Regions from separate parts of the Clostridium fungisolvens genome, predicted to be linked through region 1. Evidence: riboswitches for the same ligand, from Rfam matches in the RefSeq annotation. Region 1 holds a riboswitch; each other region holds the start of a gene.
What was found. A riboswitch is a leader RNA that binds a small molecule or an ion and turns the genes downstream of it on or off. The one in region 1 is predicted to bind thiamine pyrophosphate.
Positions count from the first base shown of each region.

Region 1 (5,783 bases):
GCTTTTTGGTTCTACAGCTCCCGGCATACTACAAGCTAGTCCCTCAATTTCATAAGTCTTCTTTGAACCTTCTACTAAATTTCCTAATACCTCAACAAACTCATTTATACCACTCTTTGGAGTAGGAATACTCCCTTTTTCATAAGCAACACCTTCTCCATCCATAATCGAATATTTTATTGCTGATCCTCCAACGTCAATAACCATATACTTACTCATAAAAATCTCCTCCATTGTAAACATTACCATATAAAGATATATTTCTTCTTATTATAGTATATTTTTTAATTTGCTGTTCAAAATTCAAACTATCTTTTAATTATTATTTTAGGTTTTAATTGCCATATATTTATTATGATAGAAAAAATAAAAAAATCAAAGACCTATTTTTTTATTTTTGGTCCTTGATTTTTGTGTTTAGTAATATACTCATTAGATACCAACAGTTTATAATATAATTTTTCAAGGTAATAATCTTTCAAACCGTTGATATAACTATATATTCATATAATTATATATAGTTATGATTTTAAATTGTTATATTGTTATGTTCTTAAATTCTTATAATTTCTCGTTATTTACCACATATCAACTAATTAACCTTGCTTTTCATCAAAATATGATTATGAACTACCCTAAGAACTCTTTCTCCATATCTATCAATTTTTTTCTCGCCTACACCGCGTATTTCTTTAAGTTCCTCTTTTGTTTGAGGCCTTAAGTTAGCTATCTGTATTAAAGTAGAATCAGAGAATATTATGTATGGTTTTACATTTTCACTTTGAGATAAATCACGTCTAAGTATTCTTAACTTCTTAAATAGTTCTTCATCTAAAACAGTATCATCATTAGTATCTTTAAGCTTTGCCATCACCTTTTCTTTGCCTTTAAGAATATCTATTGACTTTTTATTAAGCTTCAACATAGAATAGGTACCTTCTTTTTTATCTACAAAGCCTTCATCTATTAAAGTTTGTACTATATCCTTAATAAACTTTGTACTATATTCTTTCATAATACCGTAAGTTGAAAGTTCATTTAATTTGTTATCTAGTATCTTAGGCCCCGAATACCCTCTCAGTATATCTACCATCACAGATATTCCATAGCGTTCTTTAGTTCTATAAACACAAGAAAGAATTTTTTGTGCTTCTACAGTTATATCTCTAAGTTCATCATTATTTAGGCAATTAGAACAATTGTTACAGTATTCTTTTATATCACTTTCTCCAAAATATTTTAATATAAAATGCCTGTAGCAATTATGTGACTCACAGAAATCAACCATTGCTTGAAGCTTTCTAAGTTCAATTTCCCTTCTATTTAATACAGTAGAGGTATTTATCATATACTCTAGAGAAGGTATATCTTCTCTGGAATATAGCAAGTGACACTGGCATTTCTCGCCATCTCTTCCCCCTCTGCCAATCTCTTGATAGTAGTTTTCTATATTTTTAGGTAAGGAGAAATGAACAATATATCTTACATTTGACTTATCTATGCCCATTCCAAAGGCATTGGTTGCTATCATAATATCTTTTCTATCAAAAAGAAATTCATCTTGGAAGAATTCTTTTTCTTCGTCCTTTAGGCCTCCATGGTATTTTGCAGCACTGTAGCCTCTTTCTCTAAGATAGTCATAAAGTCCATCAACATCTTTTCTTCTTGAACAATATATTATTCCTGATTGATCCTCATGTTCTCTTATTATGTCCTTAACAAATTCCAGTTTATCTACTTCCTTATGTATATTCATTGATAAATTATCTCTATTAAAGCTACTTATATGTACATATGGATCCTTTAGTCCTAAAAGCTTCATACTATCTACCCTGACTTCTTCAGTGGCAGTAGCTGTAAAGGCTGTTATTACAGGCCTTTTTGATAATGAATTTACAAAGGGCAGTATAAATCTATAACTTTGCCTAAAATCATGTCCCCACTGAGATACACAATGAGCCTCATCAACTGCAATCTGAGATATGTTTAAGGTTCTTATGAGTTTAACGCAGTAATCTAACTCTAATCTTTCTGGTGCAATATATATCAGCTTATATTTTCCTATGAGTGCATCTTCAATTATTTCAACTATTTCATTTTTATTTATAGTGCTATTTATGAATGCAGCATTTATTCCTACATTATTTATACTATCTACTTGATCTTTCATTAAAGAAATAAGAGGCGATATTACTAAAGTTATACCTCCCATTAAAACTGCTGGTATCTGATAACAAACAGACTTTCCACCACCGGTAGGCATAACAGCAAATACATCTCTTCCACTTAATATGGTTTGTATTATTTCTCTTTGTCCTTCTCTAAAACTAGAAAAACCAAATACTTTTTTTAATACCTTTAGTGAATTATCCATCTGGCACCTCTTCTCTTGTCACATTTATACCTTTAATTATACTTTTTATACAATCCAATTTCTATAAGAAAATAATTGTATGAATTTATACTAACATAGAAAAGTTGTGAAGCAATCTTCCTGAAAGTTTTATAGTTTTTTATATAGTAAAAATGAATCAGCTTACTTATAAATAAACTGATTCATCTTATCTTTAATTATTGACTTGTATTATTTATCTTATACTTTTGTTATATTTTCAGTGTTTAATAATATTATTGAAATTAATTGGTTATGCAGTAGATGCTATATGAGCAAGCCGCTAGAATTAAATGATTTTTTCAAATGGAATGGCGTTAAGAAACTGTACTGTTCGAACGTAGTGAGTTTACAGTTTTAGCCATGGAATATGACAAAATCATATTAATTCTTTGCGTAAGCTCATTAAAGCATCGGATGAATAAGCAATTAATTTCAACATGTTTAATTGCATCGCCTTTAATTTATCTAAGATTATTTATAGAAATTCCAACTATAAATATTTTTATTCGTTATTTAGACCTGCTTTTCTGTAAAGCTCATAAAAGTGGTTAGTTGGTCCTACCCCTTTACCAAGTTCTATACTGTGTTCAATAGCTATTGTTATATACTTTTTAGCTTCCTCTACTGCCTCAACCATACTCATGCCCTTTGCAACATTAGCTGCTATAGCTGAAGATAATGTACATCCAGTACCATGCGTATTTTTTGTGTTTATTCTTTCCTGCTTAAAGCTTATGAGCTTTTCTCCATCAAATAAAGAATCTATAGCATCTCCTTCAAGATGTCCACCTTTGACAAGAACATATTTAGGTCCTAATTCTTTTAAATCCTTCGCAGCCTTATACATTTCTTCAAAGTTTGTTATTTGATATCCTAAAATTTCTTCTGCCTCTGGTATATTTGGTGTAATAACCTCCGCTAATGGAAATAGCTCTTTTATAAGAGTTTCTTTTGCATCTTCAGAAAGAAGCTTAAATCCACTTTTTGAAACCATTACTGGATCTAAAATTACTGGTGGTAATTTATCTATCTTTTTTAGAGCGGATGCTATAGCATTAATTGATTCTATTTTAGATACCATCCCTATCTTTATAGCATCAACTTCAATATCATCGAATATAGCTTCTATTTGCTTCTCTATTATATCTGGGTTAACATCCTGTATACCAAAAACACCTTGAGTATTTTGAACGGTTATTGCAGTTATAACACTCATTCCATAAACTCCATTAGCTGAAAATGATTTTATATCTGCTTGAATTCCAGCGCCTCCACAAGTATCTGAACCTGCTATTGTAAGTGCCTTTCTTATCATTTATAATGCCTCCCTTTTGATCACCTTTCTTATAACTGGTACTGATAATAATATTACTGCAAGGATTGCTCCTCCAGCACAGCTTAATGAGAATGGGAACACATATGCAAAAGCAGCTACCTTTTTACCTAATATCATTGTAGCCATTGGGTATGCTATTAAGGCTCCTAGTATTCCTGTTCCTACGAACTCACCTACAGCTGTAAGGTATATATTTTTAAATTTCTTATAAACTATTCCTGCTAAAAAAGCTCCAACCATACTTCCCGGAAATGCTAGTATGGAACCTGTCCCTAAAATATTTCTTAGTAGCGAGATGCAAAAAGCATTAGCTACTCCATAGAAAGGTCCAAGTACTACTGCTGCAACTACATTTAAAAAGTGTTGAACCGGAAACATCTTTCCGCCTAAAAATGGTATATAGAAAACTGATCCTGTAACTGTACCAAAAGCAATAAATAAACCACTTAAGGTTAACTTATATACCATACTCTGATTATTTTTTACATTAGCACTACTTTGTTTCATAAAAAAGCCTCCTTCTTTTAATCTGTGAAGGAATCATATAAACTCTGTTTTTTGCTTATATCCATAATAAATTTCTAAGACACTTTAAATACCTAGGTTTAGTTAACTTAGAAACTTTATACTTTACTATACAGCAAAAAAATGCAGCTAGAAAGCTGCATTAATTAACAAAATTATTGTTGCTTCCCTACGCTGGCTTTAACCAGTTCAGGTGTTAAGAGTCAGAGAATATCGTTCTCTATCTCAGCCGGCATAACCAGCCCCTCTAGCACAGATTATTATTTATTTTTTAATATAAATTATCTTAACATAAAAGCTATAGATTGTCACTATTTTCATCACTACCAATCCTAGCTTAAACATTGATTCTTGCTTACTTTCCTAAATATTCTTATTCATCACCAAAGACTTGTTTCTTAAGTTTTAAACCAGTTTTAGTAACAGCTAAACCACCTTGAGCTGTCTCTCTAAGTTCGCTCGGCAAACTCTTACCTACTCTATACATAGCATCCACAGTATCATCAAAAGGTATCTTTGAATTCACTCCTGCCATAACCAAGTCAGCAGTAGTTAAAGCACTCACTGCTCCTGCGAAGTTTCTCTTTGCGCAAGGAACTTCAACAAGTCCAGCTATAGGGTCACATACGAGTCCTAGTATGTTCTTTATAACTATAGCAGCTGCATCTAAACTCATTTCAGGTGTCCCACCCATTAGTTCCACAACTGCCGCCGCACTCATTGCTGCTGCAGCGCCACATTCAGCCTGACATCCACCTTCTGCACCAGCCACTGTTGCATTTTGAGCTATTATGCTACCAATAGCTGCTGCTGCAAATAATCCCTCAACTAACTTCTCATTAGATAATTGTAATTTTTCTCCCACAGTAAGAAGTACTGCAGGAAGTATTCCGCAAGAACCAGCTGTAGGACACGCAACAATTCTTCCCATAGATGCATTTACTTCAGCACAGGATATAGCCTTTGCCATAGCAGATACCATAACATCTCCAGTTAAGCTCTTCCCTTGCTTTAAGTAATTTTGAAGCTTGTATCCATCTCCACCAATCAAACCACTTACTGAATGTACTTCTTTTTCGCAACCTTCAGCAGTTGCTTCAATCATAACCCTAAGGCTTTTCATCATTTCTTCAAGGATAGCTTCTCTGGTAGACTCACTTCTCTCCATCTCTGATTGAATTGCAAATTCGCTAATAGTCCAATTATTCTTTTTACATAAACTAATAAGTTCTTCCCCATTCCTAACCATCTTTTGTTTTTCCCTCCCTAATAGGATTAATTTATATTTAAGCCTTAACTGGATTTATTTTTATAACATTATCAACAGCTTCTACCTGCTTTATCTCTTTTACAACTTCATCTGTAAGAATGCTGTCAACTTCAAATATCATTGTAGCTGCCTTACCCTTTGTAGTTCTAAATACGCTCATAAAAGCTATGTTTATATTATTATCATAAAGAATTGATGATACTTTAGATACTGCTCCAGGAACATCTCTATGAGATATTATTACCGTTGGATACTGA
Region 1 is NZ_BLZR01000001.1:476,482-482,264, reverse strand. Features, by position in the region: gene bsdtw1_RS01875 (ROK family protein) at 1-219, opposite strand, end outside; gene recQ (DNA helicase RecQ) at 593-2,374, opposite strand; gene thiD (bifunctional hydroxymethylpyrimidine kinase/phosphomethylpyrimidine kinase) at 2,898-3,710, opposite strand; gene thiW (energy coupling factor transporter S component ThiW) at 3,711-4,238, opposite strand; TPP riboswitch at 4,406-4,515, opposite strand; gene sdaAA (L-serine ammonia-lyase, iron-sulfur-dependent, subunit alpha) at 4,630-5,505, opposite strand; gene sdaAB (L-serine ammonia-lyase, iron-sulfur-dependent subunit beta) at 5,543-5,783, opposite strand, start outside.

Region 2 (5,783 bases), 4.1 Mb from region 1:
GAGTGCTATTTCTAAAAAGTATTACAAATTCATCCCCTGACATCCTAGCATAGAGGTCATTGTTATTCAAGTTGATCCTCAAAGCATCTGACATTATTATAAGCGCCTTGTCCCCTTCACTATGACCATAATTATCATTTATAAATTTAAAATCATCTAAATCTATAAGAGCAACCTGTGATATATGTTTTTTTCTTTGCATATCTAGAATTTCTCTACTAAAATAGTCTTTGAAACTCCTCCTATTGTAAAGATTGGTAAGTTCATCATGTGTTGCTATATACCTGAGCTGCTCTTGAGACAGGAAATTTTTAAGCGCAAGCTCAAGCTCATGATTTATATACTTCATTTTGTCTATATCAGCTTTATTAAATAATGCATCAGGTACAGTACTATCTAAATTTACTATAGCTACAACTTCATTATCTATATAAATTGGTGAAAATAAAACACTTTTGATATTAGTTCCTTTCTCTAATAACTGGATCTCACTCGAAATACTGTCATTAAATATGTCTTCTTTGTCATTGAATGGCATCTTAAGAATACAAATATCTGCTAGTCTATTATACTTATAAAGATACACATCTTCTCTTTTTATCTTCATGTTTAATAGATCTTTGGGATATCCTTTGATTGCTCTATAGTGAAAATAATCGTCTTCTTCTAATACTAGAACACTACCTCTATTAGCTTTACTAATTATAGACATCGCTGAGTCCAGCATAATTTCATACACTAAGCTTCGACTATCAGTAGTGCTTATCTTTTTACCCATACTATATATTTCTTTCTTTATTATTTCTATCTGCATAATATTATTTTTCAACTTAATATTTTTTATAATAAAAAATATTATAAAAAATAATTGAAAAGCCAATACTATATATATCAGAAAATCTTTTTTCAAAATCTTCACCCCAAAAAATAAAAATAAACTTAATATTGACACCTTAAAATTACAATTACCTTTACGTACAACCTGCTCTTATATTATAATTAATTTTTTAATTTTTTTAAATATATGATTGAATAATTTAATACTTATTCAACGCAATATATGTATAATATTCAAATGATCAAATTTTTTTCTTCAACTATATCAGTATTGATATAGTTATCACTTGTGATATAATTTAATCATAATAGATCTGAGGAGGAATATACCTTGCAAAAAATAGCTTTAATTACTGATAGTGGCTGTGATTTAGACACTGAAATTTTAAATAAATATAATATGTTTTTCTTACCTTTAAGAATTATATATAAAGATAATGATTATTTAGACAGGCTAGAGATAAGCCCAGAAGAGTTATACCTATCTCTTGAAAAAGAAATACCAAAAACATCACTTCCTGATGGACAATTTATAGAAAATACCTTGAACCAAATTGAAGCTCAAGGATATACACATGCTATATCTATAAGTATATCGTCCGGACTTTCTGGCACTGCAAATAGTTTAAGAATAATAGCTGAGAATCATCCAAATCTAAAGACATATATCTTTGATTCTAAAACCTTAAGTATGCCTCAAGGCGCTATAACTTTAGTAGCAGCTGAAATGATAGAATCAGGTAGCACTTTTGAAGAAATAATCGAAGTTCTACCAAAACTTAGAGAAAAAACTGATGGTTACTTTACACTTAAAACTCTAGATTATTTAAAAAAAGGTGGAAGAATCGGAAAGGTTTCTGGAACTATAGGAGAAATGCTAAATATAAAGCCAATAATCTCTATAAATGATGATGGTATTTATTTCACTCATTCTAAGGCAAGAGGTAGAAAGCAAGCTATAGGTAAGTTAAGAGAAATACTAGATGAGCATCTAAGTATCTCTAAATGTAAGGTTTGGATACTACAGGGTGATGCATTGGATGAAGCAAAAGCTTTCTTAGAAGTTGTAAAGGATTTACCAAATATAACTCATATAAGTATATCAACCATCGGGCCAGCATTAGGGGTACACGCAGGACCTGGACTCTTAGGCCTTGCTATACAAAGGGAATAGTCGTTATAGTGGACGAATTTAAATTTAGTAACATAGAAGATATAAAAGCTGAAGAAAAACGCCTGTATGAGGAATATAAGCAAAAACTCAATGAGCTAAAAAAAGTTCAAAAAGAAAAAGAGGCCGTAGGACAAGTACTTACTAAAGGTCTGCTTCCAATTTATGTTCTTTATATATTAAGTTTGGGTCCTACAAACGGAAATGATATATCTCATAAAATAGGAGAAAGAACTAATGGCTTATGGGTTCCTAGCACTGGCGGAATATATCCTTTACTAAAGAAGTTTGAAAAAGAAGATCTTATACTCGGCGAATGGGATGATCCTAAGAAAAAATTCATGAAAGTTTACACTCTTACAGATAAAGGTTTCAAAGAATTTAACAACAGAAAATCTCTCCTAAAAATTAAGATAGAAGAAGCATTAGATGTTTTTAAAATAATTTATTCTGATTTATATTAGAAGTATTTATACAATCAGATTCTCAACTTTATGTACTGATTTTTCGTCAAAATATTGAAGTAAGACTTTTATAAGTCTTACTTTTTTTATTCTTTATAAATTTATAATTCAATTAGATAAGGCTATGTTTAAGAATATTGTTGAAATTAATTGGTTATACAGAAGATGCTATATGAGCGAGCAATTACAATTAAATGATTTTTTCAGTATAAATATTTATTAAAAGTAAAGACTAGTGTTTATAAAAAAGATTTTTTTACGTATATAAATTTAGCAAAGAGGTGATTTTTTGAAAGGAAAAGTTTTAGACATGAACAAAACCGATGCTTTCATATCTTTAGAAGATGGAAGCACTATAGATTTAGATGTATCTAGGCTCTCTCAAAATGTTAAAGTTGGCGATACAGTTGATATACCCATAACTATGAGGAATTCTGTTGATACAAATTCCTTCTCACATGATAAGTCTAACAGCAATAAACAAATTGATTTTTTCTAAAATTTGGAGTATAATAATGCTAAATTAAAACAGTGTGCTAGGGGTGCCTTAAGGCTGAGAGATGACTTCGTTCATTAACCCTCATACCTGATCTGGATAATACCAGCGTAGGAAAGCGTTATTGATAGTATATCAACCGTATTCCGTCTGGAATACGGTTTTTTTCTCTCGCTTTTCACTCCTTAAACACTAAAAGGGGGATTATTATGATTAATTACTTTAGTCAAATGGTTAAAGAATTTTTTGAGGGACTATCTAAATTTAGCAGTTTACCAAAAAATTTAGCAGACATCTTTACAAACCCTATGAATGTTATAGCATTATTAGGTTGTGCAGTACTAATAGGAGTTTTTGCAGCCTCAAGGAAAATTAAATTTGATGCAAAGCTTATAGCAAGAATTGCCTTAGCACTTGCTCTAGCTACTATTCTACAAGCGCTTAAATTATATCACTTTCCTCAAGGTGGAAGTGTTACTCCTGGAAGTATGATTCCTATAATACTTATCGGGCTAATATATGGTCCATCTGTTGGCCTTCTAACTGGATTTTTATATGGTTTGATAAATCTTCTTACTGATCCTTATATTGTTCATCCAGTGCAATTACTATTTGATTACCCTTTAGCATTTGCTGCTCTTGGTTTATCTGGTTTCTTTAAAAACAGCAAAATACTAGGTGCAAACACAAAGTTGTTAGCATGTATTATTGCAATTTTCGGAAGGTTCCTATGCCATTTTATATCTGGAGTTGTATTCTTTGGTGAATATGCACCTGCTGGTACATCTGTATGGATATATTCCTTAACTGTAAATGGCTTAATAATGGGCGCAGAGGCAATCATATGCGTTATAATACTTTATTTCCTACCAGTTGAAAGACTTGTTAAACAAGCCTCTCTAGGCTCATATTAGTGAGGTATTGATATGGTCATAGTAGATATAGCAGTAATGCCATTAGTTCCATGTGCAAGTGAAGATGAAATGTATAAAGTAGTAGATAAGGTAATTGAGTATATAGGACAATCAGGGTTAAAATATGAAGTTGGTGCCATGAGTACAACTATTGAAGGTGAATTGGACAAAGTATTTGAAGTAATAAAAAAAGCTCACAGGATACCCTTTGACCTAGGAATTGACCGAGTAGTAACTGTTGTTAGACTCGATGAAAGGTATGGCGGTATTTCAATTGATGAAAAACTAAAAAACCATAGATAATTAAAGTAAAAAAGCAGTGCTAAAAGCACTGCTTTTTCAATATAGTACTATTCTACTGATATTGCATTTACAGGACAACTTTCTTCAGCTTCCTTAGCTGAATCCTCTACTCCTTCAGGAACATCAGGATTTACCGCTGCAGCTTTTCCATCATCCTCCATATCAAATACCTCTGGGCAAATAGATGGACAAAGTCCACATCCAATACAAGTATCCTTATCTACGTCAGCTCTCATAAAACTTCCTCCTCAAAAATAATTAACATCTATATTATCTCCTAAAGGTTTCATTTTATGTCTAGAAAATGATAATTTAACAATGAAACTTGAATATTTAATTAATAGCTTTATTAACGCATCATGTTGAAATGAATTGAATAGTCATCCGATGCTTTAATACTGTTAGGGCTAAATTTAAGGTTAATTCATATCACAGAAGTCTTTTAATATAATCCTGCAAAGAGCATTTCATATAAGGCATTATCTGCTACGTAACCTTCTGCTTTTCCTTCTTCTAAAGCCTCAGTTAAATCAACATTTATCGGCAACTCACAGATAAGTGGTAACCCTAAATACTCTGCATGTTCTTCTGCAGATTTTTTAGAAAATACTCTCATCTTTGTACCACATCCATCACATTCTATGTAAGACATGTTCTCTACAACGCCTCTTATTTGTACTCCAACCTTTTCAGCCATAATAACAACCTTTTTAACAATCATTGAAACCATGTCTTGAGGAGTTGATACGACCACAATTTCTGATATAGGAAAACTTTGCATTACTGTAAGAGCTATGTCACCAGTTCCTGGTGGCATATCTATCAGCAAGTAGTCTAAATCATCCCATACAGTATCAGTGTACATCTGATTTAGAACCCCAGTTACTACAGGTCCTCTCCATATAACAGGCTGAGCTTCTTCAGCTGTAAGCAAATTCATTGATATTACCTTTATTCCCATTTCTGTTTCAACAGGAATAAATTTAAAGTTGTTATTATCATCTATTGGTAGCATTTGTGCTCGCTTTTCATTGATCCCAAAGAACCTTGGCATTGATGGACCTGTTATATCAGCATCTAACACTCCAACTTTATACCCTTTCTTTCTCAAGTGAGTAGCCATTATACCAGTAACAGTAGATTTTCCAACTCCACCTTTTCCACTTATAACACCAATTATATTTTTAATATTACCGTATTTAGGCATAACCTTAACACATACATTTGTACCGCTTTTAGCGCTTGAACATTTATCTTTACTTGCACATGTTGAACAATCTCCCATTTATAGTACCTCCTATTTTCTACCAGGTATCTGGCTTTTTATCTAATACGTTTATTTGCCATGCATTAAAATCATCATACTTACAATCTACATAGTAATTTGTTTGAGAATTATCTTTTTTATTTGTTATAGTTACTATAGTTTTAAATGTTTTAGTCTTATACCCTTGATTTTTAACGCTAATTATTACATTGAACTTATCTGAATTTTTATCCACCAACTGGCCATTTGGAATTATGGATTTTATATCTCGTTTGAACTGCTCTAAATCAGTAGATAAGATGTACTGCGCACAGTCCCTATCATCAGAAAT
Region 2 is NZ_BLZR01000001.1:4,594,372-4,600,154, forward strand. Features, by position in the region: gene bsdtw1_RS20390 (sensor domain-containing diguanylate cyclase) at 1-910, opposite strand, end outside; gene bsdtw1_RS20395 (DegV family protein) at 1,169-2,011, shown strand; gene bsdtw1_RS20400 (PadR family transcriptional regulator) at 2,020-2,472, shown strand; gene bsdtw1_RS20405 (hypothetical protein) at 2,762-2,971, shown strand; TPP riboswitch at 3,001-3,102, shown strand; gene thiT (energy-coupled thiamine transporter ThiT) at 3,178-3,882, shown strand; gene bsdtw1_RS20415 (MTH1187 family thiamine-binding protein) at 3,895-4,185, shown strand; gene bsdtw1_RS20420 (ferredoxin) at 4,233-4,421, opposite strand; gene bsdtw1_RS20425 (Mrp/NBP35 family ATP-binding protein) at 4,628-5,470, opposite strand; gene bsdtw1_RS20430 (YhfM domain-containing protein) at 5,490-5,783, opposite strand, start outside.
Region 2: another riboswitch for thiamine pyrophosphate. It lies ahead of thiT (energy-coupled thiamine transporter ThiT); the one in region 1 lies ahead of thiW (energy coupling factor transporter S component ThiW).

Region 3 (5,783 bases), 3.4 Mb from region 1:
TAGGAAGACAAACGAGAACCAGTGTATGTATAGCCTACTTAAAAGATATAGCTGACCCTAAGTTAATACAGGAAGTAAAAGAGAGACTTAAAAAAATCAAAATAGATGCAATCTTAGAGTCTGGATATATAGAACAACTAATAGAAGATGAGCCTAAGTCTATATTTCCCACAATAGGAAATTCAGAAAAATCAGATACTGCTGCAGCAAAGATATTAGAAGGAAGAGCTTGTATTTTAGTTGATGGTACTCCGTTTGTACTAACCATGCCAATGCTATTTGTGGAAGGCTTTCAAAGTGCAGAAGACTATTATTCTAGACCATATTTAGCTAGTATGATAAGAATGCTGAGATATATGTGCTTTTTTATAAGTATATTTGCTCCAGTAACTTATGTAGTGCTTTCAACTTTTCATCAGGAATTAATACCTACTACACTTCTTTTTACTATGGCAGCCGGAAGAGAGGGAGTACCTTTCCCTGCAGTTGTAGAAGCAGGACTTATGATAATTACATTTGAAATTTTAAGAGAAGCAGGAGTTAGGTTGCCTAGGCCAGTAGGTCAGGCGGTAAGTATAGTTGGAGCGCTGGTAATAGGAGAAGCGGCTGTGTCAGCTGGACTTGTAGGTGGCTTACTAGTAATAGTTATAGCACTTACTGCTGTGTCAAGCTTCGTGGTTCCAGTATATACGGATGTTGTATCTATATTAAGAATAGTATTTTTAATATTAGGAGGAGCACTTGGAATCTTCGGGCTAGGAATTGGTATACTCATCGTATTTGCACATGCAGTATCCTTAAAGTCTTTTGGGGTACCGTATTTCTCTCCACTAGCTCCATTAGTTAAGGATGATATAAAGGATACACTAGTAAGAGCTCCTTTATGGAAAATGAATAAAAGGCCTGTTTCGATTGCATGGAAAAATATTTTCAGACAAGATGAAGATATGAAGCCTAATTTTAATGATAAAGAAGAAAATTAAGTGTTTAATAAGGCATTATCTTAGTGGAATTTAATCTATATGCATTGGAGAATATATATGAATTGTAGGATCTAGTCTCTGTGGATTTTGGGAGCATACAAAATCATAGTTGAGTCAGGAACTCTATAGTTGATACAGAGGTGAAGTGAAATTATGAAAAATATAAAAAATACAATTATGTTGTCCATTTGTGTAATCCTATCATTAAGTCTTACTTCCTGTTGGAGTTCAGTAGAGTTAAATAAATTAGGAATAGTAACTGGCGTTGCTCTAGATAAATCAAGTAAGGCGGAAGATTTAAATATTACAGCTCAGATAGGAGTGCCTAAACTTGAAAAGTCTAACTCAGGGGTGGGTGGTAAAGCACAGTTTATAAATATTAAGGAAAAGGGAAAAAATGTTTCAGATGCTCTTAAGAACATTAGCAGAGAATACAATAGAGAACTTTTCTTCGCACATAATCAAGTAGTTATATTCAACAAAGATTTAGCACAGCAAGGAATAAGTGAACAATTGGATTTCTTTTTAAGACAAAGAGAGATGAGACCTTTAACTTGGATGCTAGTAAGTAATGGGGAAGCTGCAAGTATTCTTGAAACTAATACTAATACACAGGATGACCCAGGGATCAATATAGGCAAATTGATTAAAAATGAAAAAAACGTATCTCAACTTCCAAGCATAAATTTTAAAGAATTTACGGCACGATTAATGAGTAAAACCACTTCACCAGTTATACCAATAATAGATATGAAAACAGTTGATGAGAAAACAAAGGTACCTTATATAGCAAGCACAGCCGTTTTTAAAAAAGACAAAATGATAGGTGAGCTTAATGAAAGTGAATCCATGGGGCTGCTATGGGGAATAAATAAGGTAAAGTATGGAACGATTACAGTAAATTCTCCAAATGGAAATGATAAAGTGGCTGTAAGAATATTAAGAGCAAAGACTCATATAAAACCTAAGGTGGAAGGTGAACATATATATATGAATATATATATTGATGCAGAAGGAGATATATTGGAACAAACATCTTCAGAAGATTTGTCAATACCAAAAATCATCAAGGTTGTTGAGGAAAATGAAAATTTATATATTGGCAATCAAGTTTTGTCTACCTGGAGTAAAGCTAAAGAAATGAATGCAGATGTATTTGGATTTGGAGATCTGATATATAAATATAAACCAAAGAAGTGGAAGGCAATTGAGAATAAGTGGGATACTGAGTTTCAGAAAATAACTGTTAATGTGGAAGTAGATGCAAAAATAAGAAGAATGGGTAAAATAACAAAGCCATCTACTTATCAAGGAAAATAGAAGCATATTTTATGAGGTGAATATATGTTTTTGATGATTATTTCCTTTGTAATTATAATACTTATGGAACTTTCAGAGCTACTGAGAAAAAGGCAATTTAGAGAATTGCTAGCTTTTGGGATATTTACTTTAATCGCATTAATTATAAGTATATTTTATGTTTTGAGAATTCCTATATTCAATCCAGTAGAAATTTTACAATATATAATTAAGGATTTACTTCATTTAAATTATAGATAAATAGAATTTGTATACTAATTTTTTTACATATTTTATTAAAAAACATTATATCCGGAAGTTACTACATTAACTTCTGATAGGCTATAAAAAGTCTAGAAAGAATCACTAAGCTAGATAACATAAATAAGTTTGAAACTATAATGGGAGAAGTGCTGATTATGAAGATAGAGAAGGGCATGATATCAAGCTCAGAGTTAATGTTTCTGATAATAGCCTTACTTCAAGGATCTACGCTCACTGCAACTTTTATAAGTGGAGTTACTAAACAAGATACTTGGGTGGTAGTTGTGGTAAGTATTTTTATACTATGCTTTTTGCTGCAAGTTTATTTAAATTTGGTTCAGCGCTTTCCAGAAAAAAATATTATAGAGATAAATGATATTACATATGGAAAATATCTTGGAAAATTCATATCAATCATTTATATATATCATTTTTGGTTCATAGTGGCTGCAAATTTAAGATTTATAGCTGATTTTTTCTCTACTTTTCTTATGCAGGAAACAGATATTATTGTCTTTATAGTGGCTATAAGTATCGCTTGTATATATGTAATTAGGAAAGGATTAGAGGTTCTAGCAAGAATGGCACCGTTTTTTACTGTTTTTACAATAGTAATAGCCATTATAATTATTATCATGCTTTTTGAGCAATATGATATTAAAAATATGTTACCTATGTTTCAACTTAATTCAATTCAGTTTCTACATGGGGTAAATGTAATAACTGTAATACCATTTGGAGAACTTTTAATATTTCTAATGATATTTCCAAGCGTAAGAGATAAAGAAAATATAAAGAAATATTCTTTCAAAGGGATGTTCATAGGCGTAGCATTTTTCCTATTGATTGTTGTTAGAAATACACTAGCCCTCGGAATAGTAGGTGAATTGGAGATTCAGTCTTCACTTCAAGTTGCAAAGCTAATAGATATCGCTGATATTATCAGCAGGCTAGAATCATTAATAGCAGTTGTATTGTTATTTAATGTATTCATGAAAATTGCGATATTCTGCTATGGAACTGTATTAAGCTTAGCTCAAATTCTTAAACTTAGAACCTACAAACATATGGTTTCACCTATAGTTATTATTAGCATAATATTTTCAATTACTATGTATGAATCACCAGTAAATCAGTCATATACTGCTGCAAATATATATCCAGTCTATGCTTGGATTCCAGAAATATTATTTCCTATAACATCACTTATAATAGCTAAACTTAGAAATTTAAAGCAGTAAATAACCAATATTTAATTTACAAATAAATATAATAGAGGTATAATCGTCATGTAAAACTAATAAAAATTAAATATACCAGATATTTGCTGGGGGTGCCGCAAGGCTGAGAGGGATACTTTATCCTAACTCCATGAACCTGATATGGTTAGAACCATCGTAGGGAAGCAAGGGCTTTATTCGTACTTAAGCTTGCTTTTTGCAAGTTTTTTTATTTGAATAAATATGCTGTTAAGCAGTCTTTTGTATTTCTTACAATTGACTGCTTTTTTGTTTTCTTTATTAAAAAAATTATATTTAAGGAGAGATTATTGTATGAATTACACAACACAAATGGATGCTGCTAAGAAAGGAATTATAACTAAGGAAATGGAAGTAGTTGCAGAAAAGGAAAAACTAGATGTAGAAGTCCTAAGAACACTTATTGCTGAAGGTAAAGTTGTTATTCCTTCAAATAAAAATCATAAATCTTTAAGTGCGGAAGGTGTGGGACAAGGCCTTCGAACAAAGATAAATGTAAACTTAGGAATTTCAAAGGACTGTTGTGACCTTGATGTTGAATTGGAAAAAGTGAGAACTGCGATAAATATGAAGGCTGAAGCAATAATGGATTTATCTAACTATGGAAAAACTGAACACCTAAGAAAAAAGATTGTGGACATGTCTACTGCAATGCTTGGAACAGTTCCGATGTATGATGCTATAGGCTTCTATGATAAAGATCTTAAGGATATAACTGTGGATGAATTTTTCAGAGTAGTGGAAAAGCATGGAGAAGATGGAGTGGATTTTGTAACAATTCATGCAGGACTAAACAAAGAAACTGCTAAGATAGTAAAAAACAATCCTAGACTTACAAACATAGTTTCAAGAGGAGGTTCGTTGCTTTTTGCATGGATGGAACTTAATAAAGCTGAAAATCCATTTTATGAGTATTATGATAGGCTTTTAGATATTTGCGAAAAATATGATATTACAATTTCTTTAGGGGATGCTTGTAGACCAGGTTCTATAAAGGATGCTACTGATCCAGCACAAATAAAGGAATTGATTACTTTAGGTGAACTTACAAAGAGAGCTTGGGAAAGAAATGTACAAGTTATGATTGAAGGACCTGGACATATGCCTCTAAATGAAATACAAGCTAATATGCTTTTGGAAAAAAAACTATGCCATGGAGCCCCTTTTTATGTACTAGGACCTTTAGTAACTGATGTAGCTCCAGGGTATGATCATATAACTTCAGCTATAGGTGGTGCAATTGCGGCTTCTAGTGGTGCTGATTTCTTATGCTATGTTACACCTGCGGAACATTTAAGACTTCCAACCTTAGAAGATATGAAGGAAGGAATAATAGCAGCAAAGATAGCAGCTCATGCTGGAGATATTGCAAAAGGAGTGAAAGGTGCAATGGATTGGGACAATGCAATGAGTAAGGCAAGAGCAGATCTAGATTGGGAGAAAATGTTTGAACTATCCATAGATGAGGAAAAAGCAAGAAGATACAGAAAAGAATCTTCACCAGAAAACCCAGATAGCTGCACAATGTGTGGAAAGATGTGTTCTATGAGAACCATGAAAAAGATATTAAACAATGAGGATCTAAATATTTAGAAGATTTTAAAATAAAGAATTTATATTTGGAGTTGTAATAGATGCTATTAAATGGAGAAAAGAAAGAGTTCAGAGAGAACATAACAGTAGAAGAACTTTTAGAAGAACTAAAGATAAATTCAGATAAAGTTGTTGTAGAAGTAGATAGAATAATTATTGATAAGAATGAATACTCGATTAAAAAGTTAAGATCTGATTCAGAAGTAGAATTAATAAGATTTGTAGGAGGAGGCTAAATTGAGAATATATGTAAATGAGGTTCTAAGGGAAGTAGCAGATGATAGTACAGCTTACTCTATAAGAGAAGATTTTAAGGCAGATGCAGATATACTAATATATAACTCCTTTCCATTAAAGCAAGATATAAAGGTTAAGGCACTAGATA
Region 3 is NZ_BLZR01000001.1:3,887,458-3,893,240, reverse strand. Features, by position in the region: gene bsdtw1_RS17160 (spore germination protein) at 1-983, shown strand, start outside; gene bsdtw1_RS17155 (Ger(x)C family spore germination protein) at 1,137-2,303, shown strand; gene bsdtw1_RS17150 (hypothetical protein) at 2,328-2,543, shown strand; gene bsdtw1_RS17145 (GerAB/ArcD/ProY family transporter) at 2,702-3,787, shown strand; TPP riboswitch at 3,866-3,967, shown strand; gene thiC (phosphomethylpyrimidine synthase ThiC) at 4,100-5,398, shown strand; gene thiS (sulfur carrier protein ThiS) at 5,440-5,634, shown strand; gene thiF (sulfur carrier protein ThiS adenylyltransferase ThiF) at 5,636-5,783, shown strand, end outside.
Region 3: another riboswitch for thiamine pyrophosphate. It lies ahead of thiC (phosphomethylpyrimidine synthase ThiC); the one in region 1 lies ahead of thiW (energy coupling factor transporter S component ThiW).